4 regions of the Mesorhizobium sp. M1312 genome follow, and region 1 is predicted to be linked to each of the others. Evidence: riboswitches for the same ligand, from Rfam matches in the RefSeq annotation. Region 1 holds a riboswitch; each other region holds the start of a gene.

Region 1 (7,707 bases):
GGTCTCGAACGATACGCTCGGCGAGATCTACGCGCATGACATGCATGCCCAGGGCGTCGCCTTCGACACCAAGCCGCTCAATGGCGAACCGCCGACGGCGCGCTCGATGATCTTCGTCACGCCCGACGGCGAGCGCTCGATGAACACCTATCTCGGCGCTTGCGTCGAACTCGGCCCGGAGGACGTCGAGGCCGACAAGGCGTCGGGCGCCGCCGTCACCTATTTCGAGGGCTATCTGTGGGACCCGCCGCGCGCCAAGGAAGCGTTCCGGCAGACGGCGAAGCTCGCCCATGCCGCCGGGCGCGAAGTGTCGATGACGCTGTCGGATTCATTCTGCGTCGACCGCTACCGCGACGAATTTTTGCACCTGATGCGCTCGGGCACCGTCGACATCGTCTTTGCCAACAGCCACGAGATCAAGGCGCTCTACCAGACCGCCTCCTTCGACGAAGCGCTGGCCCAGATCCGCAAGGATTGCAAGATCGCCGCCGTCACCCGCTCGGAAATGGGCTCGGTGATCGTGCGCGGCGACGAGACCGTCACCGTCGAGGCGACCAAAATCCGGGAACTGGTCGACACCACGGGCGCCGGCGACCTCTATGCCGCCGGTTTCCTCTACGGCTACACGCAAGGGCGCAGCCTGAAGCATTGCGGCGATCTCGGCTCGCTGGCGGCCGGGCTGGTCATCCAGCAGATCGGTCCAAGGCCGAGGCAGAACCTGCGTCGCGAGGCGCAGGAGGCGGGATTGCTGTAGGTGGCGAGCCAAGAACCAGCGGCCAACCCTCCTTAATCCAGCCCAAGCCTTTTCTTCAGTTCCGCATTCTCCTTGCGGAGACGATCGGCAAGCAGGCTCTTTAGCCGCTTGTTTTCTTCCTCGAGCGCGACGAGATCCTTCAGCCCGTCAGTGTCCGCCGCAGGCGCCGCCGCCTTCTTCCAAAGATAATATGTCTGTTCCGAGATGCCGGCTTGCTTCACCGCGCTCTTGAGAGTAGCGCCGCCGCCGATCGAGGTCTCGATCTGGGCCAGCTTCTGGGCACGCTCCTTCGCGGAGTAGCTCTTTCGGCCTGTTCGCGCTGACGGCGGTGCTTCAGTGGTCGCGGATGTCGGCTTGGCGCCGTTCTTGCGGGCAGGCACGCTCGCCTCAGCTCCTGGCTTCCTCGACCGCCGCGCTCTCGTCTTCGGTTTTGGCGTTTCCGCTTTGGCTGCCGGTTCGCTATGAACTACTGCTGACTCGGTTTCCAGGGGATTGGCCATGAAATGCTCCACTCGCGGTTTGTGCAAAGGTTCAGCATCAGGGGCCACGACAGTAGAGTCAACAAGCTGACGATTTAACGGCTCGACTTCCTTTGTTGTCTCGGCCATCGCCGCGGCGATGTCGAAATTGCCCCAGATGGAACGTGCGGATTTTTGATAATTGCGCTTTTGTTTGACTTCCACGGTGAATGGTCGCGTCTGCCGCCTCATAGTTCCTTCCTGAATAGAAGAATGAAGTCGCCGCTCGAATTTTTGGCGCTTCCTGCTTAGCGCGGAGCATTATCGTATAGCCGCTCAACGGGCAAGTGATGCCGGTCTTCGATGGCTGACCCATCTGGGGAGATTTGAGCGGCTTCGCGCGTCCTGCGCATGCCTGTTAGGCCGCCAAGTTTTCTGGGTTAGCAGGCGCGCCACTGTGGCTGCTTGGCTTGTACGGCGAGGCCATGGTTGAGTGAGGCGAAACAAATCCAGCCCCGCGGTCGATCCCGAAGCTTCCCACAATGGCGAAGAGAACATCTTCACTCGTTCCTTTTCAGCACAAGACCTTCCGTTCGCTATGGTCGGCTGCACTCGTTTCGAACCTTGGCACCCTTGTGGAAGGTGTGGCGGCGGCTTGGCTGATGACGAGCATCACCACCTCCCATGGAATGGTGGCGCTCGTCCAGTCATCGACCACCCTCCCCTACATGATCTTCTCGCTCGCGGCGGGAGCGCTCGCGGACAACTTTGATCGTCGCCGGATCATGTTGACTGCGCAACTGCTGATGGTCTGCGTATCCGCCTTCCTGGCGTTCCTGACCTATGCGGGGGAAATGACACCCTGGACCCTTCTGGGTCTCACCTTCTTGATCGGCTGTGGTTGGGCATTGCACGATCCCTCTTGGCAAGCCTCGATGGGAGATATCCTGCCTCGCGAACACCTGCCGAGCGCGGTTGCGCTCAACGGCATGAGCTACAATCTCATGCGCAGCATCGGGCCGGCGATTGGCGGCATAATCGTGGCCACAGCGGGTGCGGCCTTCGCGTTCCTCTTCAACGTCTTTTGCTACTTCGCTCTGATCACTGCGCTGTTGCGGTGGAAAGCCGTACGGGCACGACAAGCGCTGCCGCGGGAGGCTTTCGGCAGTGCGATGGCGGCGGGCTTCCGTTACGTGCTCTTGTCGCCGAACCTTCTCAAGGTGATGTGCCGGAGTTTCATTTTCGGCCTCACCGCCGTTGTCATTTTGGCTCTCCTGCCGTTGGTTGCGCGCGAACAGATCAAAGGGACCGCAGTCACCTACGGCGTGATGCTCGGCTTCTTCGGCCTGGGAGCGATTTGCGGCGCGCTCCTCATCGGGCGGGTCCGAGAAGTTCTCTCCAACGAATGGGTCATTCGCGGTGCGTTCTTTATATTGGCGATCAGCTGCTTCTTTCTGGCATGGAGTGAGCACGTTTGGCTGAGCTGTCTCCTCCTCATGCCGGCCGGTGCGGCTTGGATTCAATCATTCTCGCTGTTTAACGTCACAGTGCAGCTTTCGGCGCCGCGGTGGGTGGTTGGACGCGCCCTGTCTCTCTATCAGACGGCCACATACGGCGGCATGGCGGCGGGAAGCTGGCTTTGGGGCGAACTGGCGGATGTCCAAGGTGTTTCGGGAGCCTTCCTCGTGGCCAGCGTGGTTCTTGTGATTGGTGGACTGATGGGGATCGTTCTGCCTCAGCCGGATTTCGAAACGCTCAATCTGGATCCGACCAACAAGTTCAGCGAACCGACGCTGCAACTTGACCTGCGGCCACGAAGCGGTCCGATCATGGTGATGGTCGATTATCGTATCGATCAGAGAGATGTCCCAGAATTTCTCAGTGTGATGACATCGTGGCGAAAAGCCCGGCTGCGAGATGGCGCCAGACAATGGGCGTTGCTGCGTGACCTGGAAAAGCCCGAACTATGGACCGAGTGCTATCATGTGCCAACCTGGGTCGAGTATGTTCGCCACAACAATAGGCAGACCCGGGATGACCGAAATCGTTGCGCGCCTGGAAGCGCTGCACCGTGGCGATTGCCCGCCCAAGACGCATCACAAGATCGAACGCCAAACCGTGCGCGTGCACGACGATTTGCCGCTCAGGCCTCATTTGGACAGGACTTGAGCTGGCCCGGTGGTTTAAGCCGGGTTCCGTTGAGCCGGTGGGCTGCGAACAAGCAGTTCGAGACATTGGCCTCGATCACTTCGCAACACGCCGCTGCAGCGGGGGTGCTCCCCTCGAAGTCGTTGTGTCGTATCACCGAGGGCATCACGGCCAACACCTTCCACATGGGCAACAGCCTCGCCATTGAGCCGAATATAGTCGCGAGCAGATCACCAAAGAAGCGGTCGGAACCTCGGAACGAAGTTCGACGCCGTGGCGTTCGCATGATGCGGGAAGCAGCACCACGGCGCTTAGCGGTATGGTTGCCGCCGGCAGCCGACGAACTCCTATCCTCCTGGACCGCTGTGCGTCATTGCTTTGATTTACCGGCCGCTCAAGGCTCCCACAGTCTTCGCTTTCGAGACGACCTTTGGGAAAAATGCAACCGGAATTTAACATAACGACATAAACATTTCTTTATGCGACGTTGACAAGGAAGCGAACTGCTGTAATTGTCTCCCATGTCGTGGTTCTCCGTACGGCGCTGCCGCAGCGGAGCTAAGAGGGAAGCCGGTGCGATGCCGGCGCTGCCCCCGCAACTGTTAGCGGCGAGCCAACTCCACTCGTGTCACTGAGGCGAATAGCCTTGGGAAGACGGGTAGAAGCTATGACCCGCGAGCCAGGAGACCTGCCACGGCGAGTTACGTCCACGGGCGGGGTGTCTCGGTGGCCGCTGCAGCCTGGCGTTCGTGCCGGCCTGCTAGCGCCTTCCTTGTCACCGACGCCCCAACCATCGGGGTTGGCATGACTGTCTCTCAGCAAATTCCTGTAGCAACGCTCGGCGTGCCGCGCTTCGGTCGTAAGCGAGAACTGAAATTCGCGCTTGAAAGCTACTGGTCCGGAAAATCTTCCGCTGGCGACCTTCTCACCACTGCGAAGGCGCTGCGTGCCGCCAGCTGGGAGGAGCAGCGCGATCGCGGCGTGTCGAAAATCCCGTCGAACGACTTCTCGCTCTACGATCATGTGCTCGACACCGCAGTCATGGTCGGCGCCGTGCCAGCCCGTTACGCCTGGAATGGCGGCGAGGTCCCACTCGACATTTACTTCGCCATGGCGCGCGGCAACCAAGGTCAGACGGAGGATTGTGGACACGCTGGTCACCAGCCCGCGGCTCGTGGGCCTAGTGTAACCGCGATGGAAATGACCAAGTGGTTTGACACCAACTATCACTACATTGTGCCGGAACTAGACGATTATCAGACGTTCGCCCTTTCGTCGACGAAGCCGGTTGATTACTTCCTCGAGGCTAAAGCCCTCGGCATTCACACACGCCCAGTCATGCTTGGACCGATCACCTTCCTCAAGCTGGCGAAATCGCCTACGGAAGGCTTCGATCCCATCGCGCTCCTACCACGGCTTCTGCCCGTCTACGCGCAACTCCTGCGGAGCTTGAAGCTATCGGGTGCCGATTGGGTGCAGATCGATGAGCCAGCGCTTGTCCTCGATCTGAACCCGAACGAACGAGCTGCGTTCGAATACGCCTATGGCCAGCTGTCAAAAGCCGCGCCCGAGCTGAAGATCATGCTGGCTACCTATTTCGGGCCGCTGGGAGACAATCTCGAAACCGCGGTTTCTCTGCCCCTGGCCGGGCTGCATATTGATCTCGTGCGCGCTCCCGAGCAGCTGGAAACGGTGGGTCGGCTCGCTCCGAAGGATCTGGTGGTCTCGCTTGGCTTGATCGATGGCCGCAACGTCTGGCGTGCGAACCTGCCCGCCATTCTCGACCGCATCAAACCGATCGTCGCCGGCTGGCCCTTGGACCGCGTCGAGATCGCGCCTTCCTGCTCGATGCTGCATGTGCCGATCGACCTGCGCATGGAGACGGAACTCGAGGCGGACATCAGGTCGTGGCTCGCCTTCGCGGCCCAGAAGACCGACGAGCTGGTCTTGCTGGCCCGGGCCCTGTCCCAAGGCAGGGATGCGGTGGCGGGCGCGTTGAAAGCGTCTGCCGAGGCCGCCGCCACTCTCCTGACATCCACGAAGATCCATGACCCGCTTGTTGAGCGGCGGATCGCCAGCATTGACGACAGCATGAAGCGACGAGAGAGCGCTTTTGCCGAGCGCTCCAGAGTCCAGGCCGGCACGCTCGGGCTGCCGCCGTTCCCGACGACGACCATCGGGTCCTTCCCGCAGACGCCGCAGGTACGCAGGGCGCGGGCCGCTCATGCGAAGGGCCAGCTGAGCTATGTCGACTACGAGACCTTCATGAAGAAGGAGATCGAGGCTGCAATTCGCTGGCAGGAAGAGATCGGGCTGGACGTGCTGGTGCACGGTGAGTTCGAACGTACGACATGGTACAGCATTTCGGCGAGCAGCTGTCCGGCTTCGCCTTCACCCAGCATGCCTGGGTGCAGAGCTATGGGTCGCGTTACGTGCGCCCCCCCATCATCTTCGGCGACGTATCGAGGCCCAATCCGATGACGCTGCGCTGGTGGCAATTCGCCCAGTCGCTTACGGAAAACCCTGTGAAGGGAATGCTCACAGGCCCAGTGACCATTCTCAACTGGTCTTTTGTTCGCGACGACGTACCCCGCTCCGAAGCATGCCGCCAGATCGCGCTCGCCATCCGCGACGAAGTGACGGATCTCGAATGGTCCGGCGCAAGGATGATCCAGATCGACGAGGCCGCGTTTCGCGAAGGATTGCCACTGCGCAAATCTGACTGGAAAGTCTATCTCGACTGGACTGTCGAATGCTTCCGGATCGCTTCAACGGGTGTAAAGGACTCGACTCAAATCCATACCCACATGTGCTATTCGGAGTTCAACGAGATCATCGACGCGATCGCTGAAATGGATGCGGATGTCATTTCGATTGAGACGTCGCGCTCGAAAATGGAACTGCTGGACGCCTTCACGAGCTCCAAATATCCGAACGAAATCGGTCCCGGAGTCTATGACATTCACTCACCACGCGTCCCGGAAGTCGGCGAGATTTCGGATCTCATCATGCTTGCCCGCGAGCGACTGTCGGATGCCCAACTGTGGGTAAACCCGGACTGTGGCCTCAAAACACGCAAATGGGAGGAGGTCCGCCCTGCCCTCATGAACATGGTTGCTGCAGCACGCGCGCTCCGGGAGAAAGTGTAGGCCGGAGGGTTTCCTGGTTGCTCACCATGGGATGAGTTACCGGCTGCCGCATGTGGGCCGTGAATGTGCCAAAACGCGATCACATCCTTTGAAATAAGTCACTCGAGCGAGAATGTGCACTTTCCTTCGGCACGTGCAATTTCGTGTGCCAGGCGTTTATCGTTCGCTCGGCTTTTCGCAGCACCATCCAGGGTAAGCTTTGCTGACATTCATCAAAGTGCGATGGGCCACGCTCTTCAGCCTTGTTTGGGCTTCCGGGCGGCGGCTGCAAGCATCGCCTGACCGACGCGGCGGTCGCCTTGGGCGTTCAGCATTTCGCCGGCATTGCAGATATCACGTGCCTCCTTGTTCTGGCTGAGCTTGGCTTTGCCTACAAGGCGGGTGATCTCGATCTCCAGGCCGATGATCGCCTTGACCATAGTGTCGATGAAGTCCTTCGGCGCGTTACCCATCTTCCACGGGACAGGCTGGGTCGCCTCGTGCCTGTGGGTCAGTTTGGCGACATTGCGGCGGACATAGCGTTCGTCGTCGTGGATTGTGATCCATCCATATGCATGTGCGACGAGGTAGTTCCAGGTCGGCACCTGCTTCTGGAACTCCTGCTTGCTCGGATACCACTGCGGCGAAATGTAGGCGTCGGCGGCGCGGAACACCACGAGCACCTCATCGCCGGTCGTCAGGTCCTGCCAAACTGGATTGTTGCGTGCGACGTGGCAGCGAAGGGTACCGTTTTGTCCCTGTGACGTGTCGAGTTGGAAGGGGATGTGATTGGCGTCGAGACCGCTCCGGCCATGGGTTATCAGCACACCAAGTGCGTTGTTCTCGATCAGTTCGTAAAGGACTTCTCGGCTCGGTTCATCGAAATGCGCGGGTAAATACATGACAGGTTCCTTCACTGGCCGCCGGCTTCGCTGTTCACCGGTTGACATCCGATGGCAAGCGTTCCAACGCGGCGGCGATCTGGCGCTTCGCTGCTGAGGGCAGAGGCAGGATGGGACGCGGGGGGTCGGCACGGCAAATGTCGAGCAATTCGGCAAGTGCAAAGACGACGCGAAGGCTCGAGAACTCCTTGAAGAGGCTCCAGAGCGGCGCAAGCGTGGCATCGATCCGTCGCGCTTCGGCCGCATCGCCCTGTTGCGCCGCCCTGACGATCTTGACGCAGACCTCGGGCAGGATGCCGGCGAGGACGCTGTACCAT
Region 2 (7,707 bases), on a different contig from region 1:
AGCCTTGTGGCAGCCGATATGGCGAGCGCCGCCCCGGCGACCATGGCGAAGCGTTTCCAGAAGCCGTTCCAGCGGATCAGTTTGCCATGGGCGAGGAACAGGCTGACGCCGACCAGGAACAGGAAGGTCGAAGCGATGCAGCGCGCGTAGAATTTCCACCAGCCGAAGGCGGTCAGGCCGGGATCGGTGTAGCCGAAGAATTCGAGATCCCAGGTGAAATGGTAGCTCGCCATGGCAAGCAAAGCGATGCCGCGGGCGACGTCGATGGCGATGATGCGCGTGGATCGGTCCTGAATGGTCGGCGTAGAAATGCTCATGGTCTCGCAATCTGATTCAGCACTGCAAGACGACTATCATGGTTGCCCAGGACAAAAGAAGGCGGGCCAAATCCCTTTGATGTTCAGGGCTTGGGTGAAAGCATTGCATGCCGCTCGCGTACCCAGTTGTGGAAGCGAAGCAATTCATATTCCTCGGGCATCAGCACGCCGGCGTTGTGGCGCATCGAGCGCAGGCCTTTCTGGTTGATCTCGCAGATATCGGCGTCTTCCTCCAGCACCTGGCTACCAAAGGCGACGATGTTGTCGATATCCGTCGTCGGATCGGCGATCGCTTCGGGCGAAAAAAGCCATTCGGCGGTCAGTTCGGTCTGCTCCGGTCCAAGCGGCACCAGCCGCACGGTCCTGACATAGTCGACATGGCCGACGATGAACATCGACGGCAGGTTGGTGGCATAGGTCTGCCCGGCGGAACGCTCGGCTGAAGTCAGGTCGGGAAAGACCGGGCCGTGGACGCGCCCGTCGCGCGACCATGTCTCGGCTCCGGCCCGCAGCCCGCCGGAAAACTCCGGGGCATCATTGCCAGCGTGACGGGACCATTCGGGGTCGTCGTGCCGCCCCATCAGACCGCGGCCATAGATCGGCACCAGCCGCGACAGGTCCTTGTGGACGCCTGGGCAATGCAGGCACTCGTTGAAGTTCTCCCAGAAGATCTTCCAGTCGCAGTTCATCACCTTGCGCAGCACATGGCCGGACACCAGCGTTTCCAGCGGCCAGTTGGCGAGATTGCCGGATGCCGGATCGAAGGATGTTTCGGCCGAACCGGCGGCATCTTCCCTGAGATTGATGAAGACGAAACCGCGCCACATCGACAGCGCCACGCGGTAGAGTGGATGATCGGCCTTGTCGAAGCCTTCAGGCAGCGATCTCGACGGCACGCGCACGAGATCGCCGCGCAGCGAATAGGACCAGGCGTGATAGGGGCAAGTGATGAGCCGCGCCTTCAGCCGCCCTTCGCTTTCCCGGCAAAGCTGCGAGCCGCGATGCCGGCAGGTGTTGTGTAAGGCGCGCAGCTCGCCGGTCTCGTCGCGCAGCACGAGGATCTCCTGCGTGCCGACACGGAAGGTCCTGAACGCCAGCGGCTGGGCAAGGTCGACCTCGCGGCAGACGAGCAGCCAGCTTCGATACCAGATGGCGTCGAGATCGCGCTGATAGGCCTCGATGTCCCAGTAGGCCGATGACGGCAGCGTCGGTTCAAGTCGCGTCAAACCGTTATAGGAATCGCGCTTGCTCGGGCTGGGTCGCATGACCGACTTCCTGTGGTGCCCCAGCCGACACCCGGCCGCGAAAATTGTCAATCGCGGGGCCGGCCGGCTGATCTGCCGATACGGCGCATTCGCGCTGGTAGCTGGCGGAATTTGGTTTGCCGGGCGCGACGATTCTGCCTATAGTCGCAGCTGTCGTCGGTTCCGTTTTGGAGCCGCGCATGATCCCGGAACCGGAATCGGTTCCGGAAAGGTCATGCGCAGAGTCTAAGTGTTAGAGCGTCCTTTGTGCGTCCATTCGGACGCACGGCGCTCTAAAGGGAATGCGGTGAGGGCGAATTGTTTGCCCAATGCCGTGGCTGCCCCCGCAACTGTGTGCGGTAGTCCTCTCCATGTGCCACTGAAGAGTTTCTTCGGGAAGGTGGGGAAGGGCGCTGATCCGCGAGCCAGGAGACCTGCCGGCGACAGGAGAACTGACTTCTATGCCCTCGGGTGGAGGGCGAAAGGACAAGACATGAATACCGCTTCCGTCTCGCTCGGCGCTTCCGTCTCCTCGCAGTCGCGCTTCATGCAGCTGGCGCTTGCTGCATTTCTCGGCATTTTCGTCATGGGCTTTGTCGGCTTCTCGCATATCGATGCGGTCCACAATGCCGCTCACGACTATCGCCATTCGATGGCGTTCCCCTGCCACTGACGAGAGGCTGACATCATGACACTGTTTCGCAACGTCGTGTTCATCGCGGCGATCGCAGGGCTAGTGGCTGGCGTCGTTCTCGCCTGCATGCAGGCCTACGCCACGGTGCCGCTCATCCTCAAGGCGGAAGTTTACGAACAGGCCGGCGGCGGCCACACGCATGACCATGCCGCCGCACCGGCAGCGCCAGACACCAATGCCATGAGCACCGCCGCATCGGCAGAAAATGCCATGAGCAGCGCCGCACCGATGCCGGCTGAAGCAGCCACCGAGGAAGACGAAGGCTGGGCGCCAGCCGATGGCTTCGAGCGCTTCGCTTTCAATGTCGTTGCGAATGTCGTCACCGGCATCGGCTTTGCGCTGATCCTGGTCGCCGCTTCGGAGTTCGCCGGCGGCATCGGCAATTGGCGTCAGGGCGTGTTCTGGGGCCTTGCCGGCTTTGCGGTGTTCACGCTGGCACCGAATCTTGGCCTGCCGCCCGAACTGCCGGCAATGCCGGCGGCCGATCTCACCCAGCGCCAGATCTGGTGGATGGCGACGGTGGTGGCGACGGCGGCCGGCCTCGGCCTGCTTGCCTTCCGCAAGTCGCTGCCGCTGGCGCTGATTGCCGTAGCGTTGATCGTGGCGCCGCATATCGTCGGCGCGCCGCAGCCCGACAGTTTCGAGTCGCCGATCCCGGAAGGCCTGCACCACCAGTTCGTGGTGGCGGTGACGCTGACCAATCTGGTGTTCTGGCTGGCGCTCGGCGCGGTCGTCGGCGTGGTGCGCGGCCGCTTGACCGGCACGACGACCGGCCTGCGCGACAGCTTTGCCTGATCGCGTTGCTTCCGGCGGGACGCTGACCCTAGTCATCGGCGGTGCGCGCTCCGGCAAGAGCGCGCATGCCGAAAGATTGGTGACGGCCTGTCCGGCGCCGTGGACCTATATCGCCACGGCGCAAGCCTATGACGGCGAGATGCGCGAGCGTATCGCGCTGCACCGGTCGCGGCGCGGCGAGGGCTGGACGACCATCGACGCGCCGCTCGATCTCGTCGGTGCGATCGAGACGCTGCCTGCCGACCGGCCTGTCCTGATCGACTGCCTGACTTTGTGGCTGACCAACCATATGCTGGCCGAAGATGACGTTGAGGCTGAATGCCGAGGGCTGGTGGATTTGCTGTCGCGGCCGCGCGGGCCGTGGTTCGTGGTTTCCAACGAGGTCGGCCAGGGCATTGTGCCGGACAATGCGTTGGCTCGCCGGTTTCGCGATGCCGCCGGCCGGCTCAACCAGCAAGTTGCGGCAGTGTCCGATACGGTGCTGCTGATGGTGGCGGGGCTGCCTCTCAAGGTGAAGTGACATGGCTGATACTATCGATCCCAAGGACGAGGAACGCCACCGCGCCAAGATGGCCAAGCGCAAGGCGGTGCAGGACGCCGAGGTCGCGGCAAAGACGGTCGAGAAGGGGCTGCTGATCGTCAACACCGGGCCCGGCAAGGGCAAGACCACTGCCGCCTTCGGGCTGGCGCTGAGGATGATCGGCTACGGTAAGCGCGTCGGCGTTGTCCAGTTCATCAAGGGCAAATGGCACACCGGCGAGAAGGACGCCTTTGCCGCTTTCGGCGATCGGGTCGTCTGGCACACGATGGGCGAGGGCTTCACCTGGGAAACCCAGGATCTGAAGCGCGACATCGCGGCAGCCGAGGCGGCCTGGGCCAAGGTGCTAGAGCTGATGGCCGATCCATCGATCAGCCTTCTGGTGCTCGACGAGTTGAACATCGCGCTGCGATACGACTACCTCGATCTGGAGATGGTGATAGCGGCGCTGAAAGGGCGCCGCGAAAACCTGCATGTCGTCGTCACCGGCCGCAACGCCAAGCCGGCGCTGGTCGATGCCGCCGATCTGGTCACCGAGATGGGCGTGACCAAGCATCACTTTTCCGCCGGCGTGAAGGCACAGCAAGGCATAGAGTTCTGAGAGGTTTTGCCCGCGCGCTGGGGTAGCGCAATGGCTTCAGACAAAGATAACCTCCAACTCATGTTGGAATGACCAATTGTCGATGTCGGCGCTGCCCCTCATCCGCCTGCCGGCACCTTCTCCCCGTATAGCGACGGGGAGAAGGGGCTTGTCGCGACCCTCGGCACCCTTTCTGCAACGCTGGAGATTGGCGAAATCCTTTGCGAAGGCGTTCTTCTCCCCGTCACTATACGGGGAGAAGTGCCCGGCAGGGCGATGAGGGGCAGCGCAAACCTGAAGCGATTGGCCACGTCGTGGCCCGAAATCAATTGCTTTGTGACGGCAGTTATGCTAGGAATTTATTCATGGTGCAGATTCGCGCCAGCGACCCGCCTTTGAGGCGGGTTTATGTTTTAGCCGATCTCGACCGGATTAAACGTCACGCAGCGATGACGATCACCGACAGCAAGCCGAACAGCGCGATCAGCAGAAAGTCGGCGACTCGGTAGAGTTTCAGCGCCCGCCTGATGTCCATGCTCTCGACATCGCGGCGGCCGCCTTCGCCCATGAACGCGTCGTCGACCATGACGCCGTCATAGGAACGCGGGCCAGCGAGCGCCAGGCCGAGCGCGCCGGCCATCGCGGCCTCCGGCCAGCCGGCATTGGGCGAGCGGTGCTTTTTCGCGTCTCGCTGCACGGTGCGCCAGGCATTGCCGGCATCGGCGCCTTTGACGAGGAAGGCGGCGAGCACGATGAGCAGCGCGGTCAGCCGCGACGCCGGCAGGTTGATCAGATCGTCGAAGCGCGCTGCTGCCCGGCCGAAAGCCTCGTGGCGCGGCGTGCGGTGGCCGATCATCGAATCAGCGGTATTGGCGGCCTTGTAAGCGACGCCGCCGGCCAGCCCGCCGACGCCGATCCAGAAGACGGGTGCGACGACGCCGTCGGAAAAATTCTCTGCCAGGCTTTCGATCGCCGCGCGGCAGACGCCGGGTCTGTCGAGCTTTTCTGGGTCGCGGCCGACGATCCGCGAGACGGCAACACGGCCGATGTCGAGTCCACCATTGTCGAGCCCGTCGGCGACCGCCTCGACATGCTCGGCCAGGCTCTTCTGTGACAGCAGCGATGTCGCCAAAATCGCCGTGAGGATCAATCCGGCCGGAATGCCCGCAAGCGTGGTTTCCACCGCGAACGCGATGGTGGCCGGCACCAGCACGATGATCAGCAGCGCCTCAACGCCGCGCCGCCGACGGACGGCGTCGGAATCGGTGGCGCGGTTGAGCCTGCGGTCGAGAAAGGATATCAGCCTGCCAAACCAGGTGACGGGATGGCCGATGGCGCCGAACAGCCAGGCCGGGTAGCCGACGGCGAATTCAATAACCAGTGACAGGAAAGCGGTCAGGATCGACATGAAGTCTCTTGATGGAACGGCGGCAGTGGTGGATCACGGCGGAAGCCTTGGCCGGGCGAGGACGCTTTTCCCCCGCGCGCCACAACCCTTCGTCGACCTCTCGACCGGTATCAATCCGCACTCCTATCCGTTTTTCGATCTGCCCGCCACCGCCCTGTCCAGATTGCCGGAAGCTGCGCGGGTCCGTGATCTGGCCGACATCGCGGCAAGCGCCTATGGCGCGCCATCGGCAGCGAATGTGGTGGCGGCGCCCGGCACGCAGATCCTGTTGCCGCGCGTCGCCTCGCTTGTGAGCCCCGGCAAGGCGCTGGTGCTCGGGCCGACCTATGCCGAACATCAGCGGGCAGCGGCGATCGCCGGCCATGCTGTGACGGAGGTCGATGATTTCGGGGTCCTGGCAGGGGCCGACCTCGCCATCGTCGTCAATCCCAACAATCCGGACGGGCGTATTGTCGAGCGCGAGAGGCTGCTTGAGCTTGCCAAAAAATTGCGCGCCAGAGGCGGGTTGCTGGTCGTCGACGAGGCGTTCATGGATGTCGGCCCGCTTGGCGAGAGCCTGACCGGCGATGTCGAGCAAGGCGGCATCGTCGTACTGCGTTCCTTCGGCAAGTTCTTTGGCCTCGCCGGCCTGCGGCTCGGCTTTGCACTGGCCGACGCGCTGACGGTCGAACGGCTCGAGGCGCAGTTCGGGCCATGGGCGGTCGCCGGCCCGGCGCTCGAATACGGTATCCGCGCGCTTGCCGACAGCAGCTGGCAGGCCGAGATGCGGCGGCGTTTGGCCGAGGATGCAGCGCGGCTCGATGCGCTGTTCGGCCGCTTCGGCGTCCCGGTCGCCGGCGGCACCACGCTGTTTCGCTATATCAGGCTGGCAGCCGCCGCCGGCCTGTTTTCGGTGCTTGGCGAGCGCGGCATCCTGCTTCGCCATTTTTCCGGCCGGCCGCATCTGCTGCGCGCCGGGCTGCCGGGCCCGGACGAGGAATGGCAGCGGCTCGAATCGGCTCTTGCCGACTGGGCGCAACAGCGCGACGATGACGCCTAGAGCGCGTCGCATTTGAACAGATTCATGCGACGCGCTTTAAGTTCTTTTTTTATGCATGTCGTTATTGCAAAACCGCTGCGCACTTTTGCGCGACATGCATTAGGGAGATCAAGCAATGATCCATGTCTGTTCGCTGTCGAAGGTCGAGGAAACGGTCGCAAAAACCGGCGCCGAGCGGCTGCTTTCCCTGCTAGCTGCCGGCACCGAGGTGACACGGCCGGCGTCGATCGCCCAGGAGAACCATCTGCATCTGGTCATGCACGACATTGCTGTCGCGCAAGAGGGCATGACCATGCCGGGCGAGGAGCATGTCCGCGACCTGCTCGATTTCGCGCGGCAATGGGGCCGTACAAGGCCGCTGGTCGTGCATTGCTATGCCGGTATCAGCCGGTCGACCGCCTCGGCCTACATCATTGCGGCGGCATTGGCGCCGAAGCGCTGCGAGGTCGAATTGGCTGAGACGCTGCGCGCGCTGTCGCCGACGGCAACACCCAACCCGCGGCTGATCGCGGTCGCCGACGCGCTGCTTGACCGCAACGGCCGCATGACCCGTGCGATCCAGGCGATCGGGCGCGGCGCGGAGGCCTTCGAAGGCACACCGTTTGCGTTGAAGATCGACGCCTGATTCCTAGTCTTGAGGAGGGTTGTTTGAGCCATCAAGCCACCAAGCAACCTAATCGTGCTGTGATCGCTGCAGGTATTGGCGACGTCGGCGCTGCCCTCATCTGCCTGCCGGCATCTTCTCCCCGTATAGTGACGGGGAGAACGGGCTGGCAGCAACGCTGGCCCCTTTCGTCAACGCTGGCGATTGGCGAAACCGTCGATGATAGCGTCCCTCGCCCCGTTTACGGGGAGAGGATGCCGGCAGGCAGGTGAGGGGCGGCGCGGCGCTGGCGGAGAGCCTCCTAGGCCAGCCAGTCGGCCAGCTTCGCCTTGCGCACATCTTTCAAGAGGCTGATGAAGCCGTCGGCCTGATGGTTGGCGGTCAGCCGGCCCTTTTCGGCCGTTGCAATGCTGGCGTCGCCGACCACGCCGTTCGGGTTGAGATCGGTGGCGATCCAGGCGAAGGCGTGCGTTCCGGTGTGGCGCAGC
Region 3 (7,707 bases), on a different contig from region 1:
CGGCGGACTATTCGCGGCGGGTCGATGCCGGAATGATGGAGCAATCAATGGCACGGCTGCCCGCGCCGCCCAGGTTCGCCTTTGTCTGCGGCTCGAATGCCTTCGTGTCGGCCGCCGCCCAGGCGCTGATCGATGCCGGCGTTCCGGCAAGCCTCATCCGCACCGAGCGCTACGGGGTCTGAGCGCCCGTCGGTCAGGCGTCGATTTCCAGCGCCGACAGCGGCCTTGAGCAGCAGGCGAGGATAAAACCGTCGTCGATCTCGTGATCGAGGATGCCGCCATTGTGGCTCATCTCGACTGTGCCCGAGACCTTTTTCACCTTGCAGGTTCCGCACAGACCGAACTCGCAGGCCGCCGGGATGCGCACGCCCGATGCGCGCGCCGTCTGCAGCACGGTCTGGCCGGCAACGCAGTCCGCATCGACATCCGAAAGCGAAAAGCGGATCGGCGTTGCGGCCTCGGCAGGCGCCTCGACCCCGCCCTCTGCCGGCCCACCCTTTGCCGGCAAACCGAATGGAGCCGGTATTTCCTCCACCGCAGGGGCCGCAAAGCTTTCCTGATGGTAATTGGCCATCTCGAAGCCGGCCGCCTCCAGCATCTGCCGCACGGCGCGCATGAACGGGTCGGGACCGCAGCAGAAAATTTCGCGCTCACGAAAATCGGGCGCCAGCAGCGGCAGCCGTATCGCGTCGATCCGGCCCATGTGGCCGAACCAGCCTTCGCGGCTGGACCGCTCCTCGATCATGAAGCCGAGCGTCAGGCCCGGCATGCGGCTGCCGAGCAGTTCGAGCTCCTTGCGGAAGATGATCTCCTCGGGCTTTCGCGCGCAGTTGACGAAGCCGACATCGGTCCATGGCGCGCAATCGTTCAGCCAGCGCAGCATCGACATCATCGGCGTCACGCCGGAGCCGGCCGAAATGAACAGATACTTAGCCGCGGGGTGGCTGTGCAGCGAAAAGTCGCCGGTCGGCCCATAGGCTTTCACGTGAACGCCGGGTTTCAGATTGTCGAACATCCAGCGCGTGCCGAGGCTGCCGGCCTGCGCTTTCACCGTCACCGCGATCGAGAACGGCCGCGACGGCGAGGACGACAGCGTATAGGTCCGCATCAGCGGGCCCTCGGTGGTCGGCAATTCCAGCGTCACGAACTGCCCCGGTCTGTAGCGGAACCAGGTCTGGTTGTCGGAGCGGAAGGTGAAGGTCTTCACGTCCGGCGCCTCGTCGCTGACGCCGATCACTTCCAGCACCTGGAGCCTGTCGTTCCAGGGCGCCATCTCGTCGAGATGGCGGTAGAGGCCAAGGTCTGTCATCGCATTCATACCCTTGACCTTTCTCAGGCGACGCTGCGCAACGCCGCCCGGCCGTCCTCGGCAAGCCGCGGCCCGATGAAGAAGGCGTACCATTCGACGAACTGGATGACGCCGCCCTCATGCAGTTCAGAATAGGGGCCGGGCTCGTAGGCCGGCGACAGGATGCCGAAGGCGTTTTCCTCGACGATGCGGCGGTCCTGATCGTTGGTCTCGGTCCAGACATGGGTGAGTTCGGCGAGATCGTAATCGACGCCTTCGACCGCGTCCTTGTGGACGAGCCATTTGGTGGTGACGGCCGTTTCCGTGGCGCTGATCGGCAGCACGCGGAAGGTGACGGCATGATCGCCGAGAATATGGTTCCAGGTCGTCGGATAGTGGTAGAGCAGCAGCGAGCCGATGCGCTCGGTCGAAACGCTGTCGGAAAGGTTCTTCTTCACCGCGCGTCTTCCCGTCATCGTGTAGCTGACGGCATCGCGCAGCAGCGGCGCGCGGGTGGCACGATACTGCCCTGCCGGATCGATGCGGAACCTGCTCGGCAAGCCCGCCGCCTCGCATTTCGCCCAGTGCGCGAGCATCTCCGGATCGCTGTCGGCGCCCTGCACGCCAGTCACGGTCGGCGCTTCCGGGAAGGTCTTGCACAGTTCCGGATGGTTACCGGCGCAATGGTAGCACTCGCGGTTGTTCTCCCAGACGAGCTTCCAGTTGCCCTTCTCGACGATGGTCGATTCGAAGGCGATCTTTGCCTCGCGCAGCCGGTGCGGCAGGAGGTAGGGCTCGATCATGGCGCGCATCGGCGCGAAATCGGCGGGTTCCTTGGCCAGGCAGATGAAGATGTAGCCGCCAACGCTTTCGCAAGCCACTGGCTTTAGGCTGAACTGGCCCTTGTCGAAGCCCTCCGCCATCTGCCTTGCGAACAAAAGCCGGCCGTCCAGCTCGTAGGTCCACTGGTGATAGGGGCAGACGAGCTTTGCCGCCGTACCCTTGTCGGCATTGCAGACGCGGCTGCCGCGATGCCGGCAGGAATTGTGGAACGCATTGATCTTGCCTTGCTGGTCGCGAACCAGCACGAGCGGATAGTCGCCGATCTGCGCGGTGATGTAGCTGCCCGGCTTCGGCAACTCGCAATCGTGGCCGATGAACAGCCAGTCGCGATACCAGATCAGCTCCATGTCGAGCTTGAAGAAATCGGGATCGGTATAGAAGGGCTGCTCGAGCGAGTAGCCTTCCCTGCGGCCGTGCAAGAGCCTCAGCATGTCGTTGCGCGCATCCATGTCCTGTCCTCATAGCCGTCGCATCGGCCCGAAATCGGAATCGATTTCGGAAAGCACCATGCGCAATTCAAAGTCCGGGAGCCTACTTTGTGCGTCCGAATGGACGCACATCGCTCCAAAGCTGAACTGGTGGTGATGGAGGGAGGATCGGCCGCCAGCCGGCGACAGGGCCGGGCATGCATCATCCACCTCTTGACCGCCCACCGCGATCAGTCGAGTCTAGAAATCTCGGGCTGGTTTCCGGGCTCTGGAGTGTCCTTGCGGACTCATCGCGACACCTTCCCAGGCTTGTGGCCCAGTGGTCTCCCGTTGCGACTTGAACTCCACCACCGTTGCGGGGGCAGCGCCGGGTTCTGACCGGCTTCCCAATTCTCCGCTTCGTCGTCACCAAGCGGCACCTGAGATGGCGTGATCTAATCATGACGGCCGGCTGACTGTCGGCATGAAAGCGACATCGTATCCATGCGGCGCGACACGACCGGCGAAACCTGTGGGCCGGGATTTGAGGGGGATGAAATTGCACCCGGCTGCGAGCGCTGCCGGTTCTGAAAGCATGCCGGATTTACCCATTGCAGGCGCCAAAGTGGTTAACGATTCGACAACAACTCAGCACCGGCTTTTTAAGCCGCTTCTAAAATCGAACCGAACGGTTCGTTTCTGTTGACGATGCGTGCATGACGCTGTGAACGCAGGTTCGGCAATCCGTCAATGGTCGAACGGCGCCCTTTGGCATAACCGTCTGAAAACAAAACGTAAGGCGGTGCCGTTAGAAGCCTCTGGTACAATTTCAAGGTGTAGATTCTTGGTCCACACGGAACAACTTCGTGATTGGAATCTGCCGAATAGCCTTCCCACATCGGGGCTGTCCGAACGACGAGAATTCCTCCCAAGACACGCCGCTAGACGGACGGAAAACTAAAGATACTGGAGTACCAAAAATGAAAAAGATTGCTCTTACTGCCGTCGCCGTTCTGGCCATCACCGGCAACGCCTTTGCCGCTGGCAGCGACCATTATGGGTCCAACGGCGCCAACCAGCCGGCCGCTGCGGTCGACAGCTTGTACACGGCTTCCATTCAGAAGCCGACTCACGCTGAAAAGCCCGTTGTCCAGGGCGCAGACCGCAACCTTTTCGGCAACAATTAACAGCTGATCCCAGGTCATGATCCCGAAAAGTGGAAACCGGTTTTCGGAAAAGATCGTGGTCAAACAAGACAGAGCGGCGGCCAGGCCCGCCGCTCGGGATCTGAAAATTCAGGAGTACTAGAAATGAAGAAGATCATTCTTGCCACCGCCGCCATTCTGGCCATCTCCGGCAGCGGTTTTGCCGGCAGCGACAATTTTGGATCGAACGGCGCCAACCAGCCGGCCGCTGCGGTCGACAACAGCTCGTACACCGCTTCGATTCAGAATTCGGCTTCGGCGCAGAATCCGGTTCCGGCTGACGAGAAGCCCGTCAATGGCAGCGACCGTAATCTTTTCGGCAACAACTAATGTCGATCCCAGCAGCGGCCGCGGCATTGTCTTTTATCAAGACCAGGCCGGCCGCTGATGGAAAAAAGAAAATCCAGGAGTACTGAAATGAAGAAGATCGTTCTTACCGCTGCCGCACTTTTGATTGCTGCCGGCAGCGCCTATGCCCGCAACGACAACGTTGGCGGAACCGACATCAACAAGCAGGCGACCGTCAACGTCGACAACACGCAGACGTCCTCGGTAGGCAATACCGGCTCGCCGGTCTACAAGCTGCTCAATTCGTCGGGCGACGTACAGAAGTCCGCCCCGGAGGGCAGCGACCGGAACTTGTTCGGCCGCTAACAGCGAGCTGAATGCACAAGAGCGGCGGGCCTTGCCTGCCGATCTTGTTTTTGCCATCGCCAAATTGCGTGTATCCAGCAGTTTGGCTGCCGCCGTCAGGCTGCCTTTGCTTCCGCCTTGTGGAGTGTGAAGGAATGCCCGTCGGCATCGAAAATATGCAGATCGCCGGCATCGGCATTCAACCGCAGCGCAGCACCACGCTTGACCTCGACATTGCCGGGCAGCTTGGTCACCAGCGGCAGGTCGGCGCGGCCGATGTCGACATAGACGAGCTGAACCTCGCCGAGCTGCTCGACATAATCCACCGTTCCCTCGAAAAGGTAGTCCGTCCCGGTGGCGATCATCAGATCCTCGGGCCGCACGCCGAAGCTCACCGAAGCGCCCTTCGCTGAGGCCGGCGTGGCGATCGGCACCGTCGCCTTGCGCCCGCCGACATGACTGACGACGGTCGGGTCGCCTGATTTATCGATCGTCGCCGGCAGGATGTTCATTGCCGGCGAGCCGATGAACTGGGCAACGAACAGATTGCCGGGTTTCTTGTAGAGATCCATCGGCGTGCCGACCTGCTCGATATGGCCCTCCTTGAGCACGACGATGCGGTCCGCCAGCGTCATCGCCTCGACCTGGTCGTGGGTGACGTAGATCATCGTTGTAGCCGGCATCGACTCCTTGAGCTTGGCGATCTCGATGCGGGTGGCGACGCGCAGTGCCGCGTCGAGGTTCGACAGCGGCTCGTCGAACAGGAAGACTTTAGGGTTGCGCACGATTGCGCGGCCGATGGCGACACGCTGGCGCTGGCCGCCCGACATCGCCTTCGGCAGGCGGTCGAGATATTTGGTCAGCTGCAGGATTTCCGCCGCCTGGCGCACCCGCTTGTCGATCTCGGCCTTGCTCTCCTTACCGATCTTCATCGAGAACGCCATGTTGTCGTAGACGGTCATGTGCGGGTAAAGCGCATAGGACTGGAACACCATGGCGATGCCGCGCTTCGACGGTGGCACGTCGTTGACCACCTCGCCGTCGATTTTGAGCTCGCCGGAGGTGATTTCCTCAAGCCCGGCGATCGACCGCAGCAAGGTCGACTTGCCACAGCCGGAAGGGCCGACGAAGACGATGAACTCGCCCGACTTTATGTCGAGGTCGATGCCGTGGAGAATGTTGAGATTGCCGTATGATTTCTTCACTTGCCTTAGCGTGACATCGGCCATGATTCCCTCCAGTGAATCGCAAATTTAGCTGATACGCCCGAACCAGGCGCCGTAGCCGCCGAGACGGATAGAGCCGACGCCAGTCTGTCCCGAAAACCCGTGCCCCGGCAAGGGTTGCAGCGAGCGTCCGCCGAGATCGATTTCGGCCGGTCGGCTGCCGAGATTGAAGACGCAGACGATCTGCTCATTGCCCTCGCGACGCGTGAAGGCGACCGTATCGCCCTGGCTTTCGATGAAGTCGATATCGCCCTTGGCCAGCGCCGGATGCAGACGGCGGAAGGCAAGAAAGCGCCGGTAATGTTCGAGCAGCGAGCTGTCGTCGCCCTGCTGCACATCGACCGCTTGCGAAAGGTGCTTGGCGGGCACGGGCAGCCATGGCTTTGCCTTGGAGAAGCCGCCATTGCTGTCGTCGCCATTCCAGACCATCGGCGTGCGGCAGCCGTCGCGACCCTTGAATTCCGGCCAGAAGCGGATGCCGTAGGGGTCCTGCAGGTCCTCGAATTGCAATTCCGCTTCGCCCAGGCCAAGTTCCTCGCCCTGATAGATGCAGACCGAGCCACGCAGCGACATCAGCAGCGCCGAGATCACCTTGAGATAAGCGGTCCGGTCAGCCTCGCCCGCCGCCCAGCGCGAGGCAGTGCGCATCACGTCATGGTTGGAGAAGGCCCAGCACGACCAGCCGTCGCTGGCGACCTTGCCGAAGGCTTCCAGCACCGAACGCACCTTTGCCGCGCTGATCTTTTCGGGGGCCAGGAAGTCGAACGAATAGCACATGTGCACGCGCTTGCTGCCGGCGGTATACGCCGCCACCACCTCCAGCCCGCGCTGCGAATCGCCGACTTCGCCGACCGCGGCCGCAGCCGGATATTCGTCGAGCAGCGCGCGGAAGCGTTCGAGGAAGCCGAGGTTTTCGGGGCGGCTTTTATCGTAGAGATGGTCCTGGTAGTTGTAAGGGTTGACGGAAGGGGCGGTCTGGTCGTTGCGCTCTTCGGGCGGCAGCGGCGGATTGTCCTCCAGGCCCTGGCTGTGGAAGTAGAAATTGATGGTGTCGAGGCGGAAGCCGTCGACGCCGCGCTCCAGCCAGAAGCGGGTGACATCGAGCAACGCATCCTGGACCGCGCGGCTGTGGAAGTTGAGATCGGGCTGCTCGGCCAGGAAATTATGCAGGTAATATTGCTGGCGGCTGGTGTCCCACTGCCAGGCCGAGCCGCCGAAGATCGACAGCCAGTTGTTGGGTGGCGTGCCGTCGGGCTTGGCGTCGGCCCAGACATACCAATCCGCCTTCGGGTTGGCTCGGCTCGAGCGGCTTTCTTTAAACCACGGATGGATGTCGGCGGTATGCGACAGCACCTCGTCGATCATCACCTTGAGCCCGAGCCTGTGCGCCTCGGCGGTCAAGGCATCGAAATCGGCCAGCGTGCCGAACATCGGATCGACGTCGCAATAATCCGACACGTCGTAGCCAAAATCCTTCATCGGCGACTTGAAGAACGGCGAGATCCAGATGGCATCGACGCCGAGTGCTGCGATATAGGGCAGCCTGTCAATGATACCCCTGAGGTCGCCGATGCCGTCGCCGTTCGAGTCCTGATAGCTGCGCGGATAGATCTGGTAGATCACGGCACCTCGCCACCAGTCGCGGTCGACGGCGAGTTCTGGGCTCAACGTCGCTTTCACAGCGGATTGCATGATCTCAACCTCCCTTCACCGAGCCGGCGAGCAGCCCGCGGACGAAATAGCGCTGCAGCGAGAAGAACACGATCAGCGGCACGACTATGGTGATGAAAGCCGATGTCGTCAGGATCTCCCAGTCGCCGCCGCGCGAACCGAGCAACGCGTTGAGCTTGGCGGTCAGCACGATCTGGTCGCCCTCGGTGCCGAGGAAAACCATCGCAACCAGCAGATCGTTCCACACCCAAAGGAACTGGAAAATGGCGAAGGAGGCCAGCACCGGGAACGACAGCGGCAGCACGATCTTGACGAAGATCTCGAAATCGCTGGCGCCGTCGATGCGCGCCGATTCCATGATTTCGCGCGGCAGGCCGGCAATGTAGCTTCTCAGGAGATAGATGGCGAAGGGCAGGCCGAAGCCGGTATGCGCC
Region 4 (7,707 bases), on a different contig from region 1:
GTCGACCGGCACAACGCGGTCGCAGCCGCGCACAACCGAATAGGAATAGTGGTAGTAGCCGCCGCCGTTGGCGCAGGAGCCCATCGAGATGACGTAGCGCGGCTCCGGCATCTGGTCGTAGACCTTGCGCAGCGCCGGCGCCATCTTGTTGGTCAGCGTGCCGGCGACGATCATAATGTCCGACTGGCGCGGCGACGCGCGAGGAGCAACACCGAACCTCTCCGAGTCATAGCGCGGCATCGAGGTGTGGATCATCTCGACCGCGCAGCAGGCAAGACCGAAGGTCATGAACATTAGCGAGCCGCTGCGGGCCCAGGTGATCAGCGCCTCGGTCGAGGTGACGAGAAAACCCTTGTCTGCAAGCTCGTTGTTGATCTCGAGGAAGAAAGGATCATTCGCCCCCACCGGCTTTCCGGTGCTGGGGTCGAGAATGCCTTTTGGCTTCGGCGCGACGAGCGTGCCGGAATTGTCGCTCAATCCCATTCCAGCGCTCCTTTCTTCCATTCATAGGCAAAGCCGATGGTCAGCACCGCCAAAAACACCATCATCGACCAGAAACCGAGCATGCCGATCTGGCTGAAAGACACTGCCCATGGAAACAGGAAGGCCACCTCCAGATCGAAGATGATGAACAGGATCGACACCAGGTAGAAGCGGATGTCGAACTTCATGCGGGCGTCGTCGAACGAATTGAAGCCGCACTCATAGGCGGAAAGCTTTTCCGGATCGGGGTTGCGGTAGGCCACCAGGAAGGGTGCGGCAAGCAGCGCCAGGCCGACAACCAGCGCCACACCGATGAACAGGACGATGGGCAGGTACGAACTCAACAATGCGTTCATGCTGCAGCTTTCCGTTGGCGGCCAATCCACTCTGATTACAGCACCGGACCCACTTGCGGAAGCGTGACAGTTTAACCACTGAACCGTTTAGGAGGCTCTATGCTGCAACGCGGCGAGGGTTAGCGCAGGGCTTTCGGCGAAGCAAGTCAAACCTTGTTCAAAACACGGTCCTGGACGGCATATCCGGATAAACTGGTCTCTCCGGTTTGATTTCCTTCGCTTTTTACTCCACTTTCCTCTCCTGACATAGATGCCGCCAAAACCCTGCTAGCATGGCGCGGAATCATCGTCCCAACCTTTGGTCGAAAGCCAACAGAGTGCCGTCTGCATGAAGGAAAAAATCTCGCTCGCCATGGCCCGGCGCATCGCGCTGGCCGCACAAGGGTTCACCGATCCTCGCCCCAACGGCACGCCTGATCGCCGCCATCTGGCCCGTGTGCTTACCCGCACCGGCCTGCTGCAGATCGATTCCGTCAGTGCGGTGGTGCGCGCCCACTATATGCCGCTCTATTCGCGGCTTGGCCCTTACCCGCTTGCGCTGCTCGACAACGCCGCCGTGACGCGCAAGCGCACGGTCTTCGAATACTGGGCGCACGAAGCCTCATTTCTGCCGGTTGAAACCTATCCGCTGATGCGCTGGCGCATGGAGCGGGCCGAGCGCGGCGAGGAAATGTATAACGGCCTGGCCAAGTGGGGCCGCGAACGCGCCGCCTACATTGAAGACATCTATCGCGAGGTCATTGATCGCGGCCCGATCGCTGCATCGGCTCTCGAAGGCCAGAAAGGCTCGGGCGGCTGGTGGGGCTGGAGCGACGCCAAACATGCTTTCGAATGGCTGTTCTGGGCCGGCCGCATCACCACGGCGTCACGTCGCGGCTTCGAGCGGCTCTACGATCTGCCGGAACGCGTGCTGCCGCCGACAATACTCAGCTTGCCGGTGCCCTCCCCTGAGGATGCGCACCGCGAATTGCTGCGCATCTCCGCCCGCGCCCACGGCGTCGCGACAGCAGGCGACCTGCGGGACTATTTCCGCCTCTCTCCCGCCGACATCAAGGGCCGCATCGAAGAACTGGTCGACGCCGGCGACCTCTTGCCGGTGAGCGTGGAAGGCTGGGACAAGCCGGCCTATCTTCACAAGGACGCCCGTTTTCCGCGCAAAATCGAGACGCGCGCGCTGCTCGCTCCGTTCGATCCGGTTGTCTTCGAACGGGCGCGTACGGAAAGACTGTTCGACTTCCGCTATCGCATCGAGATCTACACCCCTGCCGAAAAGCGCCAATACGGTTACTATGTGCTGCCGTTCCTGCTCGGCGAAAAGATCGTGGCGCGCATCGACCTCAAGGCCGACCGCCCGGCCGGCGTGCTGCGTGTCCATGCCGCCTATGCCGAGCCCGGCGCGCCGCCGCAAACCGCCGCCGAACTCTTCGAGGAATTGAAGCTGATGCAGGGTTGGCTCGGCCTGGAACGCATCGAGGTGACGCCTGCGGGGGATCTTGGTTCGGCTCTCGCCAATATCGCCGCGCCGTAGACGTGCGTTGACACGACTGCCTGCACAAGCCTAAATCCGGTTCAGACGGTCTCCTCTCGGCAAAGGGAGGAGCCAAGAGGGAATGCGGTGCGAAATTCCGATTTCAAATCCGCGGCTGTCCCCGCAACTGTAAGCGACGAGCCAAGGCCGAAAACCACTGGGACGGTCCCGGGAAGGCGGCACCAAGGCGATGACCCGCGAGCCAGGAGACCTGCCGTCTAGGACATAAGAATCCGATCGCCTGGCGGGTTTTCCGGGCAAGGAGCCTGATTTGGAACGCGACAGCAGTTTTTCGGCTGAGACAGCGGGCGCATTGTCCGGCGATAGTGATGCCTTAGCCGGCGTCACGGTGATCGTCTGCGCCTCGTGCCGCGATGAGACCGGCTCCGATGGCCATCCCCGCGCCGGCGAACTGCTTGCCGACGACACGCGCCGCGCCGTATCCGGCGAAAACATCCAAATCCGCACCGTCGAATGCCTCGGCAACTGCAAGCGCCGGCTGAGTGCCGCGATCCTGCGCGACGGCTGCTGGAGCTATGTCTTTGGCGACCTGACCGCGACCAGCGGCGCCGATCTCGTCGCCGGCGCAAAGCTCTTCGCCACCTCGACGGACGGCCTCATTCCATGGCGCGGCCGCCCCGACTGCCTGAAGCGCGGCCTCGTCGCCCGCATTCCTCCCCTCGACCTTTTGAAGGATCAGATATGACCACTTCCGTCTCCCGCGTGCCCTGCACCGTCGTCACCGGCTTCCTCGGCGCCGGCAAGACGACGCTGATCCGCCATCTGCTCGAAAACGCCGGGGGCAAGCGGCTGGCCATCATCGTCAACGAGTTCGGCGACATCGGCATCGACGGCGAAATCCTGAAAGGCTGCGGCATCGACACCTGCCCCGAGGAAAATATCGTCGAGCTGGCCAATGGCTGCATCTGCTGCACCGTCGCCGATGATTTCGTCCCGGCGCTCGACAAGATCCTGTCGCTGATGCCGAGGGTCGACCATATCCTGATCGAGACCTCCGGCCTCGCTTTGCCGAAGCCGCTGGTCCAGGCCTTCCAGTGGCCGACGGTGAAGAGCCGGGTGACAGTCGACGGCGTCATCGCCGTGGTCGACGGACCGGCGCTGGCAGGTGGCCGCGTTGCCAACGACATGGACGCCCTCCAGGCGCAGCGCGCGCAGGACGAGATGCTCGACCACGACGATCCGGTCGAGGAGGTATTCGAGGACCAGCTCGCCTGCGCCGACCTGATCATATTGTCGAAGAGTGACCTGATGGACGCCGCCGGCTCAGCCCGTGCCAATGCCATCATCGGCGAGCACACCGCGCGCGCCGTCAAGATCGTGCCGACCTCGCAAGGCAAGGTCGATCCATCTGTGCTGCTCGGCCTCGGCCTCGCCGTCGAGGACGATATCGAGAACCGCAAGACCCACCACGACGACGAGCTCGACCACGAGCATGATGACTTCGACTCCTTCGTCATCGACATTCCGTCGATCGCCAATCCCGATGAGCTGGCTTTGCGCGTCGCCACCGCGGCGGAGGAAGAAAACGTGCTGCGCGTCAAGGGTTTCGTCGAGGTCGGCGGCAAACCGATGCGGCTGTTGCTGCAGGCCGTCGGTCCGCGCGTCAATCACTATTACGACCGCGCCTGGACCGCTGAAGACGACCGCCGCTCGCGTCTCGTCGTCATCGGCCTCAAAGGGCTGAACCGCCCGGCCATCGAGCGTATCCTCGCCGGCTGACCTCGGGCACGAGCCGCGATGCACATCCTCACCACAACATCCGCCTCGCTCGACGATCTCGCCGAGCCTGTTGACCTCAGGCAGACGCCTGCGGATGTCGTGGCGCTGTCCTTCACCGACAGCGATCTGGCCGGGCTGGCGGCGGCGTGGACGGCGGACGCGGATCGCTTGCCGTCGATGCGGCTGGCGGCTTTGCGCGATCTGCGCCATCCGATGTCCGTCGACCTGTGGATCGACAGCGTCGCCCGGCACGCGAGGGTTATTTTGGTGCGCATCCTCGGCGGTTACGACTGGTGGCGCTACGGCTGCGACCAGCTCGCCTCGACCGCCCGCGCACGCGGCATAAAACTGGCGCTGCTGCCCGGCGAATGCCGCGACGAGGATCTGCGGCTGATCGAATGCTCGACGCTGCCGCGCGAGGAACTCGAGGGCCTGCTCGATTATTTTCGCGAGGGCGGCCCGGAGAATATGACGGCATTGGTGCAGAGGCTGGCAAGTCTCGCCGGATCAGGTGTGGCGCTCGCTGAACCTGTCAGCGTGCTGAAAGCGGGCTACTATCAGCCGGGACGCGGTGCCGTCCCCCTCCCCCTTGAGGGGAGGGTCCGGCGGCAGGCCGGGGGTGGGGTCGCCTGTGAAGCGCGCCAACAGCAAAAAACGTCGAGCACTGCCGCAACGACCCCACCCGGCCCTGCGGGCCACCCTCCCCTCGAGGGGGAGGGTGATGTCGTGCCAATTCTCTTCTACCGCTCGATGTTGCTCGCCGCCGATGTCGCGCCCATCGACTCCCTTTTTGAAGCCCTGCGGCAGCGCGGTATGGCCCCCGTGCCGATCTTCGTCTCGAGCCTCAAAGACCCGGCATCGCTCGCCTTTGTCGAAACCGCGCTTGCCGCGCTAAACCCTGCCGCCATCATCACGGCCACGGCGTTCGCCTCCGGCGCCGAGCCCGGTGTCGAAACCCTGTTCGACCGTGCGGGTGTGCCGGTATTCCAGGTCATCGTCGCGACGACACGCCGTGACATCTGGCAAAACAATCAGCGTGGCCTCGCGCCCGCCGACCTCGCCATGCACGTCGTCCTGCCCGAGCTCGACGGCCGCATCCTTGCCGGCGCCATCTCCTTCAAGGGCGAGGTCGAAACCGACGCCGCACTGGCCTTCCGCGCCTTCGCCAACCGGCCGGAGCCAGATAGGGTGGCGCAGGTGGCGAACCGTGTCCAAGCCTTCATCCGCCTGCAGCGTACGCCGCGCGCGGAACGCAAGCTGGCCATCCTGATCCCCGACTATCCGAGCGCCCCCGGCCGCACCGGCTACGCCGTCGGCCTCGACGTGCCGTCCAGCGTGCTGGCAATGCTGCACGACTTGAGCGAACAGGGCTACACCGTTGAAGGGAATCCGCAAACGCCGCGCGCGTTGCTGGATGAGTTAGAGCGTGGTGGCGAAGGGTTGGGGCTGGAGGACTATCTGGCCTTCTCCACGGAATTGCCGACGGCTGCAATCGCTGCGGTAGAGGCGGCTTGGGGGAATGCGGAAGATGAGACAGGTCTGCGCCAGGCACCCCCCTCTGTCCTGCCGGACATCTCCCCCGCAAGGGGGGAGATTGGCAGCTTCAACAACGGCTCTCTCTTAACACCCTTAGTAGTTGGCGAAGGCAGAGACGACCGCGCAATCTCCCCCCTTGCGGGGGAGATGTCCGGCAGGACAGAGGGGGGTGTTCAAGCGCTTACCGCGGCAAAATTCCCCTTCCGCGCCGCGACCTTCGGCAACATCACCGTGGCCGTCGCGCCCGATCGCGGGCGCTCAGTCGACCGCCGCGCCGACTACCACGACCCGACATTGCCACCCCGTCATGCGCTGATCGCCTTCGGCCTCTGGCTGCGCAAGACAGTCGGCGTCCATGCCCTCATCCATATCGGCGCCCACGGCACACTGGAATGGCTGCCCGGAAAAACCGTTGCACTCAGCGAAACCTGTTTCCCCGAGATCGTCACCGGCCCCCTGCCCGTCATCTATCCCTTCATCGTCTCCAACCCTGGCGAGGCAGCACAGGCCAAGCGGCGCATTGCCGCCGTCACTCTCGGTCATTTGCCGCCGCCGCTGACCGGCGCCGGGCTGGACGAGAACCAGCACCAGCTTGAACGGCTGGTCGACGAATATGCCCAGGCTGACGGGCTCGACCGCCGCCGCCGCGACCGCCTGGCGAAGCTGATCGTCGAAACCGCGCAAAAGACCGGCCTCGCCTCCGAAGCCGGCGTCGCCGGAACCGACGCACCCGATGAAGCGCTGCGCCGCATCGACGCCTGGCTCTGCGACCTCAAGGATTTCGCCGTCAAGGACGGCCTGCACATCTATGGCCGCTCGCCCGAGGGCGAAACCGATCCGCTGCGCCAGCAAAGTGCGGCGGCGGAGAAGTCTGCGCTGATCGCGGCCCTCGACGGCCGCCATGTCGCTGCAGGTCCTGCCGGCGCGCCGGCGCGTGGCCGGCGCGATGTCCTGCCGACCGGCCGCAACCTGTTCACATCAGACCCGCGCACCCTGCCAACGCCGACATCCTTCGATCTCGGCAGGGCGGCCTCCGACGAGGTCTTGCGCAGCTACATGCAATCGCATGGCGACTGGCCGCGCTCGCTGGTCATCGACCTGTGGGGCTCGGCCTCGCTGCGCACCGGCGGCGAAGAGATCGCGCAAGGGCTGGCGCTGATGGGCTGCCGGCCGCAATGGGATTCCGCCACCGGCCGCGTCACCGGCATCGAGGTGCTGCCGCCAGCCACCCTTGGCCGGCCGCGCGTCGATGTCACCTGGCGCATTTCAGGCCTGTTCCGTGACATGTTCCCGACCCAGATCGCGCTGATCGATGCGGCCGCCAACGCCGTCGCCGCCCGCGACGAGGACGCTTCCGAAAACCCGCTCGCAGCCAAGACCCAGGCCGACGGGAAGATCAGCCCGCGCATTTTCGGCACCTCGCCCGGCACCTACGGCGCCGGCGTCGAGGATTTGCTGTCGAGCGGCGACTGGGCCGCGCGCGAAGAGATCGGCCGCGCCTATCTCGAGGCCACCTCGCATGCCTATGGCGGCGCTGAGGGCGAAGGTATTTTGGCGCCCGGCGCTTTCGAGGGCCGCGTTGCCGAGGCCGACCTTCTCGTCCACACCGGCGACGATCCCGGCCGCGACATTTTGGAAGGTTCCGCCGACGTCGCCTTCATCGGCGGTTTTTCAGCGGCGCTTGCGGCACTCGGCAAGAACGCCGACGTGATCGTCCTCGACACCACGGACCCGCAAAAGCCGAAGCCGCGTTCGATCAGTGACGCCGTGTCCCGGGTCGTGCGCGCGCGTGCCGTCAATCCGCGCTTCATTGCCGGCCAGATGCGGCACGGCCCGCGCGGCGCCTCGGAATTCGCCGAGACAGTCGACCGACTGGTCGGTTTCGCCGAGACCACCCATGCCATATCTGGCACGCTGATCGAGGCCGTGCACGACGCCTATCTCGGCGACCCCCTGGTTCGCGCCTTCATCCTGCGCGAAAATCCTTCCGCCGCGAAAGTCATCGCCGAGCGCTTATTGTCGGCACGGCGGCGCGGTCTGTGGCACCCGCTGCGCAATTCCATC

The links. Region 1 has a riboswitch for cobalamin ahead of metE (5-methyltetrahydropteroyltriglutamate--homocysteine S-methyltransferase). Riboswitches for the same ligand answer to the same signal wherever they lie in the genome.
Region 2: it holds a riboswitch for cobalamin, as region 1 does, so the genes downstream of both, NKH36_RS03615 (CbtB domain-containing protein) here and metE (5-methyltetrahydropteroyltriglutamate--homocysteine S-methyltransferase) in region 1, are expected to answer to the same signal.
Region 3: it holds a riboswitch for cobalamin, as region 1 does, so the genes downstream of both, NKH36_RS01310 (aromatic ring-hydroxylating oxygenase subunit alpha) here and metE (5-methyltetrahydropteroyltriglutamate--homocysteine S-methyltransferase) in region 1, are expected to answer to the same signal.
Region 4: it holds a riboswitch for cobalamin, as region 1 does, so the genes downstream of both, NKH36_RS03795 (DUF1636 family protein) here and metE (5-methyltetrahydropteroyltriglutamate--homocysteine S-methyltransferase) in region 1, are expected to answer to the same signal.

Annotation. Positions count from the first base shown of each region.
Region 1 is NZ_JAMYLQ010000058.1:5,486-13,192, forward strand. Features, by position in the region: gene NKH36_RS33490 (adenosine kinase) at 1-754, shown strand, start outside; gene NKH36_RS33495 (transposase) at 787-1,134, opposite strand; partial or broken gene NKH36_RS33500 (MFS transporter) at 1,755-3,381, shown strand; cobalamin riboswitch at 3,871-4,070, shown strand; partial or broken gene metE (5-methyltetrahydropteroyltriglutamate--homocysteine S-methyltransferase) at 4,165-6,509, shown strand; gene NKH36_RS33510 (FMN-binding negative transcriptional regulator) at 6,746-7,390, opposite strand; gene NKH36_RS33515 (dihydrodipicolinate synthase family protein) at 7,425-7,707, opposite strand, start outside.
Region 2 is NZ_JAMYLQ010000002.1:183,523-191,229, reverse strand. Features, by position in the region: gene NKH36_RS03625 (acetyltransferase domain-containing protein) at 1-317, opposite strand, end outside; gene NKH36_RS03620 (aromatic ring-hydroxylating oxygenase subunit alpha) at 401-1,582, opposite strand; cobalamin riboswitch at 1,815-2,017, shown strand; gene NKH36_RS03615 (CbtB domain-containing protein) at 2,055-2,234, shown strand; gene NKH36_RS03610 (CbtA family protein) at 2,250-3,050, shown strand; gene cobU (bifunctional adenosylcobinamide kinase/adenosylcobinamide-phosphate guanylyltransferase) at 3,073-3,570, shown strand; gene cobO (cob(I)yrinic acid a,c-diamide adenosyltransferase) at 3,572-4,189, shown strand; gene cbiB (adenosylcobinamide-phosphate synthase CbiB) at 4,608-5,576, opposite strand; gene cobD (threonine-phosphate decarboxylase CobD) at 5,575-6,615, shown strand; gene NKH36_RS03585 (tyrosine phosphatase family protein) at 6,731-7,240, shown strand; gene NKH36_RS03580 (creatininase family protein) at 7,521-7,707, opposite strand, start outside.
Region 3 is NZ_JAMYLQ010000001.1:254,771-262,477, forward strand. Features, by position in the region: gene NKH36_RS01300 (FAD-binding oxidoreductase) at 1-182, shown strand, start outside; gene NKH36_RS01305 (FAD-binding oxidoreductase) at 194-1,309, opposite strand; gene NKH36_RS01310 (aromatic ring-hydroxylating oxygenase subunit alpha) at 1,333-2,580, opposite strand; cobalamin riboswitch at 2,795-2,997, opposite strand; gene NKH36_RS01315 (DUF680 domain-containing protein) at 3,519-3,725, shown strand; gene NKH36_RS01320 (DUF680 domain-containing protein) at 3,849-4,073, shown strand; gene NKH36_RS01325 (DUF680 domain-containing protein) at 4,161-4,397, shown strand; gene NKH36_RS01330 (ABC transporter ATP-binding protein) at 4,493-5,605, opposite strand; gene bglA (beta-galactosidase BglA) at 5,630-7,294, opposite strand; gene NKH36_RS01340 (carbohydrate ABC transporter permease) at 7,299-7,707, opposite strand, start outside.
Region 4 is NZ_JAMYLQ010000002.1:225,433-233,139, forward strand. Features, by position in the region: gene NKH36_RS03780 (NuoB/complex I 20 kDa subunit family protein) at 1-483, opposite strand, end outside; gene NKH36_RS03785 (NADH-quinone oxidoreductase subunit A) at 474-839, opposite strand; gene NKH36_RS03790 (winged helix-turn-helix domain-containing protein) at 1,168-2,367, shown strand; cobalamin riboswitch at 2,397-2,600, shown strand; gene NKH36_RS03795 (DUF1636 family protein) at 2,639-3,073, shown strand; gene cobW (cobalamin biosynthesis protein CobW) at 3,070-4,107, shown strand; gene NKH36_RS03805 (cobaltochelatase subunit CobN) at 4,126-7,707, shown strand, end outside.